DNA from 2 places in the Janthinobacterium sp. GW821-FHT03C10 genome. Region 1 is predicted to be linked to the other one. Evidence: predicted binding sites of a transcription regulator. Region 1 holds the regulator's gene; the other holds the start of a gene.

What was found. The regulator sigma-54, encoded in region 1, starts transcription at its own class of promoters, with help from an activator protein. The targets are predictions, from matches to a motif close to TGGCANGNAANCTGCTTT.
Region 2: the regulator sigma-54 is predicted to act here: its motif matches at 2,314-2,331, upstream of AC07VH_RS29040 (beta-propeller fold lactonase family protein).

Annotation. Positions count from the first base shown of each region.
Region 1 is NZ_JBWKUN010000009.1:195,825-203,158, reverse strand. It holds gene AC07VH_RS25935 (cation:proton antiporter domain-containing protein) at 1-655, opposite strand, end outside; gene AC07VH_RS25930 (KpsF/GutQ family sugar-phosphate isomerase) at 764-1,774, shown strand; gene AC07VH_RS25925 (KdsC family phosphatase) at 1,774-2,307, shown strand; gene lptC (LPS export ABC transporter periplasmic protein LptC) at 2,350-2,961, shown strand; gene lptA (lipopolysaccharide transport periplasmic protein LptA) at 2,987-3,568, shown strand; gene lptB (LPS export ABC transporter ATP-binding protein) at 3,568-4,323, shown strand; gene AC07VH_RS25905 (RNA polymerase factor sigma-54) at 4,328-5,806, shown strand; gene hpf (ribosome hibernation-promoting factor, HPF/YfiA family) at 5,876-6,235, shown strand; gene AC07VH_RS25895 (enoyl-CoA hydratase/isomerase family protein) at 6,372-7,334, shown strand, end outside.
Region 2 is NZ_JBWKUN010000014.1:7,099-14,432, reverse strand. It holds gene AC07VH_RS29045 (TonB-dependent receptor family protein) at 53-2,191, opposite strand; gene AC07VH_RS29040 (beta-propeller fold lactonase family protein) at 2,396-3,352, shown strand; gene adh (aldehyde dehydrogenase) at 3,606-5,126, shown strand; gene AC07VH_RS29030 (DUF779 domain-containing protein) at 5,183-5,572, shown strand; gene AC07VH_RS29025 (PQQ-dependent methanol/ethanol family dehydrogenase) at 5,624-7,334, shown strand, end outside.

The sequences.
Region 1 (7,334 bases):
GCTTGGCGACGATGGTCAGCCAGCCCCGCACCATCTTCTGGCCGATGAACAGCAGCAAGATGAGTACGACCAGGGCCTTGCCGCCGGCCCAGGCCAGGGTTTCGGCCAGGTTGTCGGAATCGCGCGTGAGGGCGGGAATGAGGATCAGCAGGGGCACCACGGCCAGGTCCTGGAACAGCAGAATGCCGATGATCTTGCGGCCGTGTTCGCTTTCCAGTTCCAGCCGCTCCGTGAGCATTTTCGAGACGATGGCCGTCGACGACATGGCCAGCGCGCCGCCCAGGGCGAACGCGGCTTGCCAGCTCAGGTGGATGTAGGCGGACAGGTAGCGCCCGACGAACCAGCCGAAGACGACGGTGGCGATGATGGTGGTGACCACCTGCGCCATGCCAAGGCCGAAAACGATGCGCCGCATGGCGAGGAACTTGGGCAAAGAAAACTCGAGCCCGATGGAAAACATCAGGAAGACGACGCCGAACTCGGCCAGGGTATGGCTGGCCTCGTTTTCCGCCGCCAGGCCCAGCGCATGGGGGCCGATGACGATGCCGACGGCCAGGTAGCCCAGCATGGGCGGCAAATGCAACATTCTGAAAGCGACCACGCCCAGCACGGCGCTGCCGAGTAACATCAGGGTCAGTTCAAGCGAGGAAAACATGGGTTGCCCGGTGCGGTCAATGGAAATCGTTGTTTGTTGTGACTGGCAAGTTTTTTGCTTTCCTAATTCGTTTATACTTTGGGCATGAGTGTAACCCATGAAAAAACAATGCTGAAAGCTTTTGATCGAATTGACATGCAAGCGACGACCGAGCGCGCCGTCGCGCTGGCCCGCACCACCTTGCAGATCGAGTCCGACGCCATCGTTGCGCTGCACGCGCGCCTGGCCACGGACGACAGCGTGGGCCGCGCCGTGGCGCTGTTGCTGCAGTGCACGGGGCGTGTCGTCGTTTCCGGCATCGGCAAGTCCGGCCATATCGCGCGCAAGATTGCCGCCACCCTCGCTTCCACCGGCACGCCGGCCCTGTTCGTGCATCCGGCCGAAGCGGCCCATGGCGACCTGGGCATGGTCACCTCGGACGATGCTTTTATTGCCATCTCGTACTCGGGCGAATCGTCCGAGCTGATGGCCATCATGCCCGTCGTCAAGCGCATGGGCGGCGTGCTCATTTCCATGACGGGCAAGCCGAACTCCAGCCTGGCGCAGCTGGCCGATGTGCACCTGGATATTTCTGTTGAGAAAGAAGCCTGTCCGCTGAACCTGGCGCCGACGGCCAGCACCACCGTCACCCTGGCCCTGGGCGATGCGATCGCCGTGGCCTTGCTCGACTTGCGCGGCTTCAAGGAAGAAGATTTCGCCCGCTCGCACCCGGGCGGCGCCCTGGGCCGCCGCCTGCTCACGCACGTGCATGACGTCATGCGCAGCGGTGAACGGGTGCCGCAGGTGCCGGTGGAAGCCTCGCTGCTGCAGGCGCTGGAAGAGATGACGAAGAAGGGCATGGGCATGACGGCCGTCGTCGATGCGGACAACCGCCCCGTGGGCGTGTTTACGGATGGCGACTTGCGCCGCATGTTCGAGCGCGTGCAGGATTTCACGCAAGTGGCGATCCGCGACGTCATGCATGCGCAGCCGCGCAGCATCGCGCCCGAGCGCCTGGCCGTCGACGCCGTGGCCGTGATGGAGCAGTTCCGCATCAACCAGATGCTGGTCGTCGATGCCGACGGCAAGCTCGTGGGCGCGCTGCATATCCATGATCTGACGCAAGCGAAGGTGATCTGATGGAGAGCGTAGCGGACAATCTGGCGCGCGCGGCCAAGGTCAGACTGATGATCTTTGACGTCGATGGCGTGCTGACTGACGGCAGCCTGCATTTCGGCCCCGATGGCGAGATGATGAAAACGTTTAATGTGTATGATGGCCTGGGCATCAAGCTGCTGCAGGAATCGGGCGTGCAGACGGCCATCATCAGCGCGCGCCGCTCGGCCATCACGGCGCGCCGGGCGCAAGACCTGGGCATTACCCATGTGCACCAGGGCGGTCACGACAAGCTGACGCCGTTTCGCGAGCTGCTGGCGCTGACGGGCTTGACGGAAGAACAATGCGGCTATATCGGCGACGACGTCATCGATGCGCCCATCCTGCGCCGCGTGGGCTTTGCCGTCAGCGTGCCGGGCGGGCGTCCGGAAGCGCAGGGCCTGGCGCACCATGTGACGCAGGCCGGCGGCGGCCGCGGCGCGGTGCGCGAGATCTGCGAATTCCTGCTGCGCGCCCAGGACAACTATGCGCGCGTCATGGCGCCGTTCCTGGAGTGAGGCGCGCCTTGCCGCCAGTGACCTTTGAAAGAGTGAAGCCCTATGCGTAAGCCAGGAGGCGCCCATCGCTGGCGCATGATTTTTACCGTGCTGGGCGCGGTCGTCGTCGCGCTGGGCAGCTTCTGGCTGCTCGAAGTGATGAACAAGAATGGCCAGGACATCAGGGCCAGCAAGCATCTGGACGAGCCCGACTATTTCATCACCAATTTCAGCCTGGTGCGCATGGATTTGACGGGTAAACCCAGCTATATCGTGTCGGGCACCAAGCTCACGCATTATCCGCTCGACGATTCGTCCGATATCGACCAGCCCTTCGTGCGCAAGCTGACGCCCGGCATGCCGCCGCTGAACATGAATGCGGAACTGGCGCATATCGACCAGGATAATACCCGGCTGCAACTGCACCGCAAGGTCGTGATCGATCGCGCGGCCAGTCCGAAGGCGCAGAACCTGACCGTGAGGACGGAAGCGCTGACGGTGTTTCCGGACGAGGAAAGAATGGAAACGGACGTGCCGGTCGATATCCTGACGGGTACTTCGCGCCTCAATGGCATCGGCATGAAGGCCAATAACGCCACCGGCGTGGTGGAAGTGCAAAATGCGCTGCGCATGGTCCTCCCGCCGAAACCGCGCCCGGCCGCGGCGGCAAAATGACAGAATGAAACAAGGAAACCATACTATGAAGAACATCTTGCTGTTGAGCGTATTTTCTCTGGCCATGATGGGCGTGGCGCATGCCGAGAAGGCCGATTCCGAGAAGGAAGCCGTCATCACGGCGCGTAGCGGCCACGTCGATGACGTCAAGCAGATCCGTACCCTGACGGGCGACGTCGTGCTGGTCAAGGGCACCCTGACCATGAAGGCGGGCCGGGCCCTGATCACGGAAGACCCGCAAGGCTACCAGTTCATTACCTTCTGGGCCGATCCCGGCAAGCTGGCCACCTTCCGCCAGAAGCGCGATGGCGCGGGCGACCTGTGGGTCGAAGGCGAAGCGGAGCGCGTGGAATACGACAACAAGACGGAAGTGGTGAAACTGTTTTCCAGGGCCAAGCTGACGCGCCTGGAGGGCACGAAAGTGACCGACGTGGCCAATGGCGCCTTCATCTCGTATGACAGCCGCAAGGAAGTGTTTGCGATGGAAAATTCCAACAGCGGCACCAGCACCCCCGATGGCGGCAGCGTGCGCATGGTGATCCAGCCGAAGACCAAGGCGCCCGCGGCGGAGAAAGCGCCGGCCACGCCTGCGCCAGGAACGAAATAATGGACAATACTCGTTGCGGCAGTACCCTGATCGTTCGCGGGCTGCAGAAAACCTATGGCAAGCGGCAAGTCGTGCATGACGTGTCGCTGCAAGTCGAATGCGGCGAAGTGGTGGGGCTGCTGGGTCCGAACGGCGCCGGCAAGACCACGTCGTTCTACATGATCGTCGGCCTGGTGCCGTCCGATGGCGGCAGCATCGATATCAGCGGCGTGGACATTTCCAGCCTGCCCATCCACCGCCGCGCGCAGATGGGCCTGTCGTACCTGCCGCAGGAAGCGTCCGTGTTCCGCAAGCTGACGGTGGAAGACAATATCCGTGCCGTGCTGGAAATCCAGACCGTCGAAGGCCGCCCCCTGAAGAAGGCCGAGATCGAGGAACGGCTGGATAAACTGCTGGCCGACCTGCAGATTGAAAAGCTGCGCGAGAACCAGGCCCTGTCCCTGTCGGGCGGCGAGCGCCGCCGCGTGGAAATCGCCCGCGCGCTGGCCACCGATCCCCGTTTCGTGCTGCTCGACGAGCCCTTCGCCGGCGTCGATCCGATCGCCGTCATCGAGATCCAGCGCATCGTGCGCTTCTTGAAGGAGCGCAATATCGGCGTGCTGATCACCGATCATAATGTGCGCGAGACGCTGGGTATTTGCGACCGTGCCTACATCATCAACCAGGGCTCGGTGCTGGCGTCGGGACGCCCCGACGACATCATCGCCAACGAGTCGGTACGCCGGGTCTATCTGGGCGAACACTTCCGCATGTGAGCCAATGAAACAATCATTGCAGCTGCGCACTTCGCAGCATCTGGCACTGACGCCGCAGTTGCAGCAATCGATACGCCTGTTGCAATTGTCTACCCTGGAATTGCACCAGGAACTCGAGCAGCTGCTGACGGACAATCCCTTGCTCGAGCGCCTCGACGATCCGCTCGACCGTTCGCTGCGCCTGCTGTCCGACGGGGCCTTGAGTTCCACGGCCGCGCCGGCCGAAGCGCCGCCCCAGCCGCCAGGCCAGGAGGCGCCCGCAGCGCCGGCCGAAGCGGAAACGTTTGACGGCGAGGGGGGCGACGGTGCGGCCGCCGCGGATGGCGGCGACAGCGACTGGAGCGAGGCGAGCCGGGGCAAGGCGCCCGACGACGAAGATTCCCGTCCGCAATTGGAGGCCCACCACTGCACCCTGCGCGAGCACCTGATGGAGCAGATGCGCGTGACGGTGCTCGAGTTGCGCGACCGCGCGCTGGTCGAGCTGATCATCGACGCGCTCGACGACAATGGCTATCTGGAAGAGTCGCTCGACGACATCCTGGCGCGCCTGCCGGAAGAGCTGGAAATCGACGCCGACGAGATGCGCACGGCCTTGTCGCTGCTGCAAAGTTTCGATCCGCCGGGCGTGGGCGCGCGCAATGCGTCCGAATGCCTGGCGCTGCAGATCAAGCGCTTGCCGCACGTCGCCATGGTGACGCGGCGCATGGCCCTCGTCATCGTGGAAAAGCACCTGGCCTGGTTTGCCCAGCGCGATTTCAACAAGCTGAAGAAAGCCCTCGATTGCGACGAGGAAGACTTGCGCGAGGCGCAGACGGTGATTCGCCAGTGCAATCCGCACCCGGGCGCCGTGTTCGCCTCGGATGTGTCCGACTATGTGGTGCCCGACGTCGTCGTCAAGCGCGCGCGCAATGGCTGGCAAGTCACCCTGAACAACGACGTCATGCCGCGCCTGCGCGTCAACGCCATGTACGCCAACCTGCTCAAGCAGGGCAAGGGCGAGGGCGCCATGGGCGCACAGTTGCAGGAAGCCAAGTGGCTGATCAAGAATATGCGCCAGCGCTTCGACACGATCCTGCGCGTGGCGCAGGCGATAGTAGAAAGGCAAAAGAACTTTTTCTCGCATGGGGCCGTTGCCATGCGCCCCCTTGTGCTCCGTGAAATAGCTGATACACTGGGTTTACACGAGAGTACTATCTCGCGGGTAACAACTCAAAAGTACATGCTGACCCCGCACGGCATGTTCGAGTTGAAATATTTCTTTGGTAGCCACGTCGCCACCGAAGCGGGGGGCGAAGCGTCATCGACGGCGATACGGGCATTGATCGTGCAACTGACAGGAGCAGAAGACCCTAAAAATCCTTTATCCGACAGTAAGATTGCGGACATGCTGGGGGAACAAGGCATGGTGATTGCGCGACGTACTGTTGCCAAATACCGGGAAGCATTGAAAATTCCGCCAGTGAGCCTGCGTAAGTGTTTGTAAGTTTTTTTCGGTTCCTCTGCGGGCCGGATAGGATGGACCGCACGAACCCGATCATCTTTAGGAGTGTGTATGAATCTCACCATCAGCGGACATCATCTCGAAGTGACACCAGCCATCCGTGAATACGTACAAACGAAGCTGGAGCGCGTGAAACGTCATTTCGATCAAGTCATCGATATCGCCGTGATTCTGACCGTGGATAACCTCAAAGAGAAAGAAAAACGTCAAAAGGCCGAAGTCAACCTGCGTCTGAGTGGCAAAACCGTCTATGTGGAAAGCCTGGCGCAAGACCTGTATGCCGCGATCGATGCCCTGATCGACAAGCTCGATAGGCAAGTGATGAAATACAAAACCAAAGTGCAAGGGCACGGTAAAGAGGCGATCAAGCATCTGCCAGACAACTCGGAAGAAGAATTCGCCGCCGCCTAAGCGGCCTGCGACTTTCAACCGGTTGTGATCAACTAAGGGCGCACATTGCGCCCTTTTTTGCGCCCGTCCCTGTCGAACGCAATGTTCCCCGCGCAGGCGCTAGAATGTTGGCACTTTCACTTCTTTCCATCCTGCCATGAGCGACTTCGTCCAGACTTCCATCCGCCACCGCACGGGGCACATCGTGCTCGACCGCCCGAAAGCCTTGAATTCCCTGTCGCTGGAGATGGTGCGCGCCCTGAACGCGGCCTTGCTGGCCTGGCGCGACGACCCGCAGGTGGATGCCGTCGTGATCCGCTCCAGCAGCGAGAAAGCCCTGTGCGCCGGCGGCGACATCCGTTTCTTTTACGATGCGGGCCTGGCCACGCCGCAAGGCGGCAGCGCCCAGCTGGAAGATTTCTTTACGGAAGAATATGCTTTAAATCATCTGATTCACTTCTACCCGAAACCGTATATCGCCGTGATGGACGGCGTGGTGATGGGCGGCGGCATGGGCGTGGCGCAAGCCGGGCCCGGCAACCGCCTGCGCATCGTCACGGGCCGCACGCGCATGGCCATGCCGGAAGTCAATATCGGCCTGTTCCCCGACGTGGGCGGCAGTTACTTTCTTTCCCGCCTGGCGGGCCGGCTGGGCCTGTACCTGGGCTTGACGGGCTTGACGATCAACGCGGCCGACGCCCTGTACACGGGCCTGGCCGATGTGTATCTGCCCGAGGCGCAGATGGGGGCGTTGCTGGCCCTGTTCGAGTCGACGCCGGGCGAGGCCTTGCCGGTCGCCATCAAGGCGCTGGCGGCGCCCTTCCAGGCCGAGGCGGGCACTTCCCCCCTGGCCGCGGCGCGCGCGGCGCTGGACCGCCATTTCAGCGCGGGTTCGGTGGCCGCCATCATGGCCTCGCTGGCGCAGGACGACAGCGCGTTTGCCGCGAAGGCCCTGGCGGCCATGCGCTTGCGCTCGCCCTTGATGATGTGCGTGACCCTGGAATTGCTGCAGCGGGGCGCCCATCTGGGCGTGGCCGATTGCCTGCGCATGGAGCGCACGCTGGTGCGCCACAATTTCGAACATGGCGAAGTGCTCGAAGGCGTGCGCGCGCTGGTGGTC
Region 2 (7,334 bases), on a different contig from region 1:
AATAGTACGGCCAGGCAATGCAACGCCGCCATGGACTTTTTCTCAGGTGTTCTTAAAAGGAGTATTGGGCGCTCACACCCAACAACCAGTTACGGCCCGGCGCCGCTTCATAGTAGCGCTTGTTGCTGTCGCCGACGATGACGGAGGCCACGTAGGTTTTGTCGAAAAGATTGTTCAGGCGGGCAAACTCTTTGAAGCGCCAATTCCCTACGTTTTGTTTGGCGTTGAAGCGGGCATTGAACACCGTGTAGCCGGGCGCCGGTTTTTCGCTGTTGCTGTCTTCCGCGTAGACCTGGTTGCTGGCCACGCTTTCCACTGCCGCGCCGAAACGGTCCAGCGTATCTTTCCAGGCCAGTTCCGCGAACAGGTTGGCACTGGGCACGCCCGGCAAGCGGCTGCCTTCGCGCACGCTGCCAAACGCCTGGTCATACACGGCGTGCAGGCTGGTCAGCGCCACTTTTGTCGTGAAACCATACGGCAGGCTGGAATCCAGCGATACTTCCATGCCCTGGCGCAAGGTCTTGCCTGCATTGCGGTAGCTGGTGCGCCCGCCGCTGGAACTGTCGACCACCAGTTCATCGTTGGTCTTGATCTGGAACACGGCTGCGTTCACGTGCGTGTTGTTGGCGATCCTGGCCTTGATACCCGCTTCCAGGTTGGTGCTGGTGGCCGGTTTCAGCTGGTAATTGAAGCCGCCGCCCGTGCCCGAGTAAAACAGTTCGTTCAGGGTGGGTGCTTCGAAACCGCGCGCGGCGCTGGCATACACGTTGACGTTGGGCGTCAGTTTATACAGCAGGCCCAGCACAGGCGTCGTGTGGCTGAATTCCAGGCTGCCGCTGTCGTCGCCATTGCCGAGGAAATGGTCGTTGACCGACACTTTCATCTTGCTGTAGCGCAAACCTGCGCTGAGCATCCATGGCCCGCTCTGCCATTCCGCCTGGATATACGGATCGAGGCTGGAAACGACATCCTGCTCGTCGCGGCGCAGCTTGCCCTTCACGCCAAATGTGTTGCCGATGTAATTTTCATAGCCGGTACGGTCATCGCTGGAGCGGCCGTAATCGATGCCGATGGTGGTGCTCAGCTTGCCGCCCGCCAACTGGCTGACGTGCAGCCAATTGGTGTCGATGCCATAGAACTGGCGCTGGAAGTCGACCACGCCGCCCGAATGGCTGGCCGGTGCCTGGAAACCCTTGGTGAATGCCTGGTACTGGATCACGTCGCGGTTGCCGCCGTAGGCCGTCACGTGCAGGCGGTCTTCGCCGAACGACTGCTCGTAGGTGGCGCCGATTTGCTGGTGGTCGATGCTCTTGCGCGTGTTGTAGCGCTCAGCCAGGGTGCGCTTCGGGTTTTGCGTATCGGTGGCGTCGATTTCGCCGGCACGCGGATCGCGCGCAAACGTGGCCCAGGTGGCGCCCAGCGGATCTTGCGTATTGCCTTGGTGCAGGCTGTTGGCGACGATGGTCAGCTTGCTGTCCGCATTCGGCTTGACCGTGATCTTGCCGAACGCCTGTTCGCGCGTGGCGGCACTGTGGTCGCGGAAGCCGTCCGTGCGGAAGCGCGAACCGTCGAGCACGTAGCCGATGCCGCCTGCCTGGCCCTGCGCCGACAGGTCCACCTTGCTGGTGCCGAAGCTGCCGCCCGTCACGTTCAGTTCGACGGACGGAGGATTTTGCCCATCCTTGGAAAACAACTGGATCACGCCGCCCGAATGGTTGCCGTAGATGGCAGAAAACGGCCCGCGCAGCACTTCGATGCGCTCGGCCGTATCGAGGTTGAAGGTGGCGGCCTGGCCTTGCCCGTCGGGCATGCTGGCGGGAATGCCATCGCTGATCAGCTTGACGCCGCGCACGCCGAAGGCCGAGCGGGCGCCGAAGCCGCGCGACGAGATCTGCAAGTCTTGCGCGTAGTTCTGGCGGTTTTGCACGACCAGGCCAGGCACGGCGGCCAGCGCTTCCGAGGCGTTGACGCGGATCTGGCCATCCTGGATGCGGGCGCTGTCGACGACGTCGATCGAGGCCGGCACTTCCTGGCTGGGATGGGCGATGCGGCTGCCGCTGACGACCACCGTCTCCATGAGTTGCCCGGCGGCCAAGTCAGCGGGCTCGGCTGCAAAGACGTGGGGGGCGAGGGTGGCGCTGCCGGCGACAAACAGGCTGGCGATGGTGTTCAGGCGGAAACGATGCTGCATGCGGATTCTCCAATGTGAATAAAAGCCTGCTTGAGCGCGTGCGCGGCACAGGTCTGCCTAGTTGTATCAAGCAATATGCCTGCCATGTCTCCATTGGTGGGCGGAAATTATACGCGTGTCAGTGGCACGGCGTTTGCATGCAGCAATTATCAGATGCGCCGCTACCGCGCGCTTTTCCTGTGTTTTGCCATTGAAAAGGTGATTATGCCCAACTTCTTCCCGCGCTTGCGCCAGATGTGCTGGCTGCTGCCTGCGCTCTTCAGCACGGCCCTCCAGGCCGCTCCCTTTGCTTATGTTCCCAATGAAAAATCGGGCACCTTGAGCGTGATCGACACGGCGACCGACCAGGTGGTGCGCCAGATCGCCGCAGGCAAGCGTCCGCGCGGCATCGCCGCCGATCCCACCGGACAGCAATTGTTTGTCACGGACGCGGCCAGCAGCGCCTTGCTGCTGATCGATAACGCGACCGGCACGGCCATGCGCACAGTCACGCTGGGCAAGTCGCCCGAAGGCGTCAGCGCTTCCCGGGACGGTCATTACGTGGCCGTGGCCGTCGAGGAAAACAATAGCGTGGCCTTGCTCGATGGCCACACTGGCGTCTTGCTCGCCGACATCAAGGTGCAGGGACGCAATCCGGAACATGCCGTGTTCAGCCCCGATGGGCGCTGGCTGCTGGTCAGCGCGGAAGAGGCCGAGCAAGTCGATGTCATCGACGTGGCGCAACGCCGCCAGGTGGCGTCCATCGCCGTGGGCTTGCGTCCGCGCGGCATCGGCTTCAGCCCCGATTCCGGCCGCGCCTACGTGGCGTGCGAACTGGTCAATGCCGTGTATGTGATCGACATGGCGGCGCGCCAGGCGATTGCCACCATTCCAGCCGGCAAGAATGCCAACGGCATCGTGGTCCATCCCGGCGGCAGGCAAGTGTATGTCTCGAACGGCACGGACGGCACGGTGATGGTGATCGATACGGCCAGCAAGCAGGTGACGGCCACCATTCCCGTTGGCAAGCGCCCGTGGAACATGGCCATCACGCCCGACGGGGCCAAGCTGTACGTGGCCAACGGCCGTTCGAACAGCATTTCCGTCATCGATACGGCCAGCGCGCGCAAGGTGGCCGATATCGCCGTGGGCGAATTGCCATGGGGCGTGGTGATTCGGTAGCGATACAGGAACAGGTGTTCCAGTCTGGTACACCTGTTCCATTGTGCAGCGGCGATGGCGTGCTACGGCAGCAATTGAACCCGCCGATATCGCCACCAGGCCCTTGCAACAGAGGTAAAACCCGCTAAGTTGGGTAGGGGGATGGCGAGCTGGCACGGCATTTGCGGAAGACTGCGTGTACTCACCCCATCTGTACCAGGACGTTTGATTTTAATTAAGTAACTCCATTCTAATTAACCCGATAGAGGACGACATGAATCTCGCAGACATCAGCAAACTGGGCGTAGCCAATCCCTTCAAACAACGCTATGACAATTACATCGGCGGCAAATTCGTTGCACCAGTAAAAGGTGAATACTTTCCCAACATTACGCCGATCACCGGCTTGCCGTTTTGCGAAATCGCCCGTTCCACGACGGAAGACGTCGAGCTGGCGCTGGATGCCGCGCATGCCGCCAAGGAGGCCTGGGGCAAGACTTCACCTGCCGAGCGCGCCAATATCCTGAACCGCATCGCCGACCGCATCGAACAGAACCTGAGCCTGATCGCCACGGCGGAAACCATCGACAACGGCAAGCCGATCCGTGAAACGATGAATGCCGACATTCCGCTGGCCATCGACCATTTCCGCTACTTCGCCGGCTGCATCCGCGCGCAGGAAGGTTCCGTCGCGCAAATCGACGCGGAAACCTATGCCTATCACTACCATGAGCCGCTGGGCGTCGTGGGCCAGATCATTCCGTGGAATTTCCCGATCCTGATGGCTGTCTGGAAACTAGCGCCAGCCCTGGCCGCCGGCAATTGCGTCGTCCTGAAACCGGCCGAGCAAACCCCCGCTTCCATCATGGTGTTGATCGAGCTGATCGGCGACTTGCTGCCACCGGGCGTGCTGAACATCATCAACGGTTTCGGCCTGGAAGCGGGCAAGCCGCTGGCGTCGAGCAAGCGCATCGCCAAGATCGCCTTCACGGGCGAAACGGGCACGGGCCGCCTGATCATGGGCTACGCGGCGCAAAACCTGATTCCCGTCACCCTGGAGCTGGGCGGCAAATCGCCGAACATCTTCTTTGAAGACGTGATGGATGCGGACGACGAGTATTTCGACAAGTGCCTGGAAGGCTTTGCGATGTTTGCGCTGAATCAAGGCGAAGTGTGCACCTGCCCATCGCGCGTGCTGATCCAGGAATCGATCTACGAGAAATTCATCGAACGGGCCTTGACGCGCGTGGCCGCCATCAAGCAGGGCAATCCGCTCGACTCGTCCACCATGATCGGTGCGCAGGCGTCGCAGGAGCAGCTGGAAAAAATCCTGTCCTACCTCGACATCGGCCGCCAGGAAGGCGCCGAAGTGCTGGCCGGCGGCGAGCGCAACACGCAGGCGGGCGACCTGGAAGGCGGCTACTACGTGCGTCCGACCGTGTTCAAGGGCAACAACAAGATGCGCATCTTCCAGGAAGAAATTTTCGGACCGGTCGTCTCCGTGACCACCTTCAAGGACGAGGCCGACGCGCTGGCGATTGCCAACGACACCCTGTACGGCCTGGGCGCCGGCCTGTGGACGCGCGACGGTTCGCGCGCCTTCCGCATGGGACGCGCCATCCAGGCGGGCCGCGTGTGGACCAATTGCTACCACCTGTACCCGGCCCACGCCGCGTTCGGCGGCTACAAGCAATCGGGCATCGGCCGCGAAAACCACAAGATGATGCTCGACCACTACCAGCAAACGAAGAACTTGCTGGTGAGCTATAGCCCGAAAGCGCTGGGCTTCTTCTAAACCGGCAACAGGCGCCGCGCCTGTTCAACCAGGCGCGGCGCGCAGAAAGGGATGCCATGAGTGCAGCAATTGCCAGGGTGGTCGCCACCGATGCGGCGCTGGAAATGATGGACAAGTTGCGCCAGCGTCACGGCCCGCTGATGTTTTTCCAGTCCGGCGGCTGCTGCGACGGCAGTGCGCCCATGTGCTATGCGCTGGGCGAGTTCGATGTCAGCGACACCGACATTTATCTCGGCAATTTGAATGGCACACCGTTCTACATGGGACTCGAGCAATTCGAGTACTGGGAGCATACCCAGTTGATTATCGATGTGGTCGATGGCAATGGCGGCATGTTTTCACTCGACAACGGTACGGGCAAGCGCTTCTTGACGCGCTCACGCCTGTTCACCGATGAAGAGTGCGCCTTGTTGCATGCCCAGCCGCATGAATACCGCAAGACTTGATACACACACATACTAATAAAACAGAGGGAGATGATTGTGCAGAAAAAAATCATGGGGATACTCATCGGTTTGGGTTTGGCATCGCTGGTCCAGGCGGCCGACGTGGGCAATGTCACCACCGCCATGCTCGACAGCACGGCGAAGAATCCGTCCAGCGTGCTGTCGTTCGGCATGGGCACGCAAGGGCAGCGCTATTCGCCATTGACGCAAATCAATGACAAGACCGTGGCCAGGCTGGTGCCGGCCTGGTCGTTCTCGTTCGGCGGCGAAAAACAGCGGGGCCAGGAATCGCAGCCACTGATTCATAACGGCAAGATGTTCGTCACGGCATCGTATTCGCGTATCTTTGCCGTTGACTTGAAAACGGGCGCCAAGCTGTGGAAGTATGAGCATCGCTTGCCGGACGGCATCATGCCCTGCTGCGACGTGGTCAACCGCGGTGCCGCCCTGTACGGCAACCTGGTGATCTTCGGCACGCTGGACGCCTACCTGGTGGCGCTGGACCAGAACACGGGCAAGATCGTCTGGAAGGAGAAAGTTGACGATTATGCGGCCGGCTACTCGATGACGGCGGCGCCGCTGATCGCCGAAGGCTTGCTGCTGACGGGCGTGTCGGGCGGGGAATTCGGCATCGTCGGCCGGGTCGAGGCGCGCAATCCGATGACGGGCGACCTCGTGTGGAGCCGTCCCACGGTGGAAGGCCATATGGGCCACCGTTACGACAAGGATGGCAAGGCCATCGATAACGGTGTGTCCGGCACCGTGAACAAGACCTGGCCAGGCGACCTGTGGAAAACGGGCGGCGCCTCGACGTGGATGGGCGGCACCTACGATCCGCAAACCAAGCTGGCGTACTTTGGCACCGGCAACCCGGCGCCATGGAACAGCCATCTGCGTCCCGGCGACAACCTGTACTCGTCGTCCACCGTGGCGCTCGACGTGAAAACGGGACAGATCAAATGGGCGTATCAGAATACGCCGAACGACGCCTGGGATTTCGACGGTGCCAACGAGTTCGTCACCTTCGATATGGATGGCAAGCGCTACGGCGGCAAGGCCGACCGCAACGGCTTCTTCTACGTCATCGATGCGGCCAATGGCAAGCTGCAGAACGCCTTTCCGTTCGTCAAGAAAATCACCTGGGCCAGCAGCATCGACCTGAAGACGGGCCGGCCGAACTTCATTCCCGCCGGCCGCCCTGGCGACCCGACCAAGGGAGAAGAAGGCAAGAAGGGCACGACCGTGTTTGCCGCGCCCGCTTTCCTCGGGGCAAAAAACCAGATGCCGATGGCCTACTCGCCGCAAACCAAGCTGTTCTACGTGCCGGCGAATGAATGGGGCATGGATATCTGGAACGAGCCGATCAGCTACAAGAAGGGCGGCGCCTTCCTCGGTGCCGGTTTCACCATCAAGCCTCTGTTTGACGACTACATCGGCGCCATGCGCGCCGTCGATCCGAAGACGGGCAAGATCGTCTGGGAAATCAAGAACAACGCGCCGCTGTGGGGCGGGGTGATGAGTACGGCAGGCAACCTGGTGTTCTACGGCACGCCGGAAGGCTTCCTGAAAGCCGTCGACGCGAAGACGGGCAAGGAGCTGTGGAAATTCCAGACGGGCTCCGGCGTCGTGGCGCCGCCCGTCACCTGGCAGGATGGCGACACGCAATACGTGGCCGTCGTTTCCGGCTGGGGCGGCGCCGTGCCGCTGTGGGGCGGCGAAGTGGCGAAGAAGGTCAACTTCCTGGAACAAGGCGGTTCCGTGT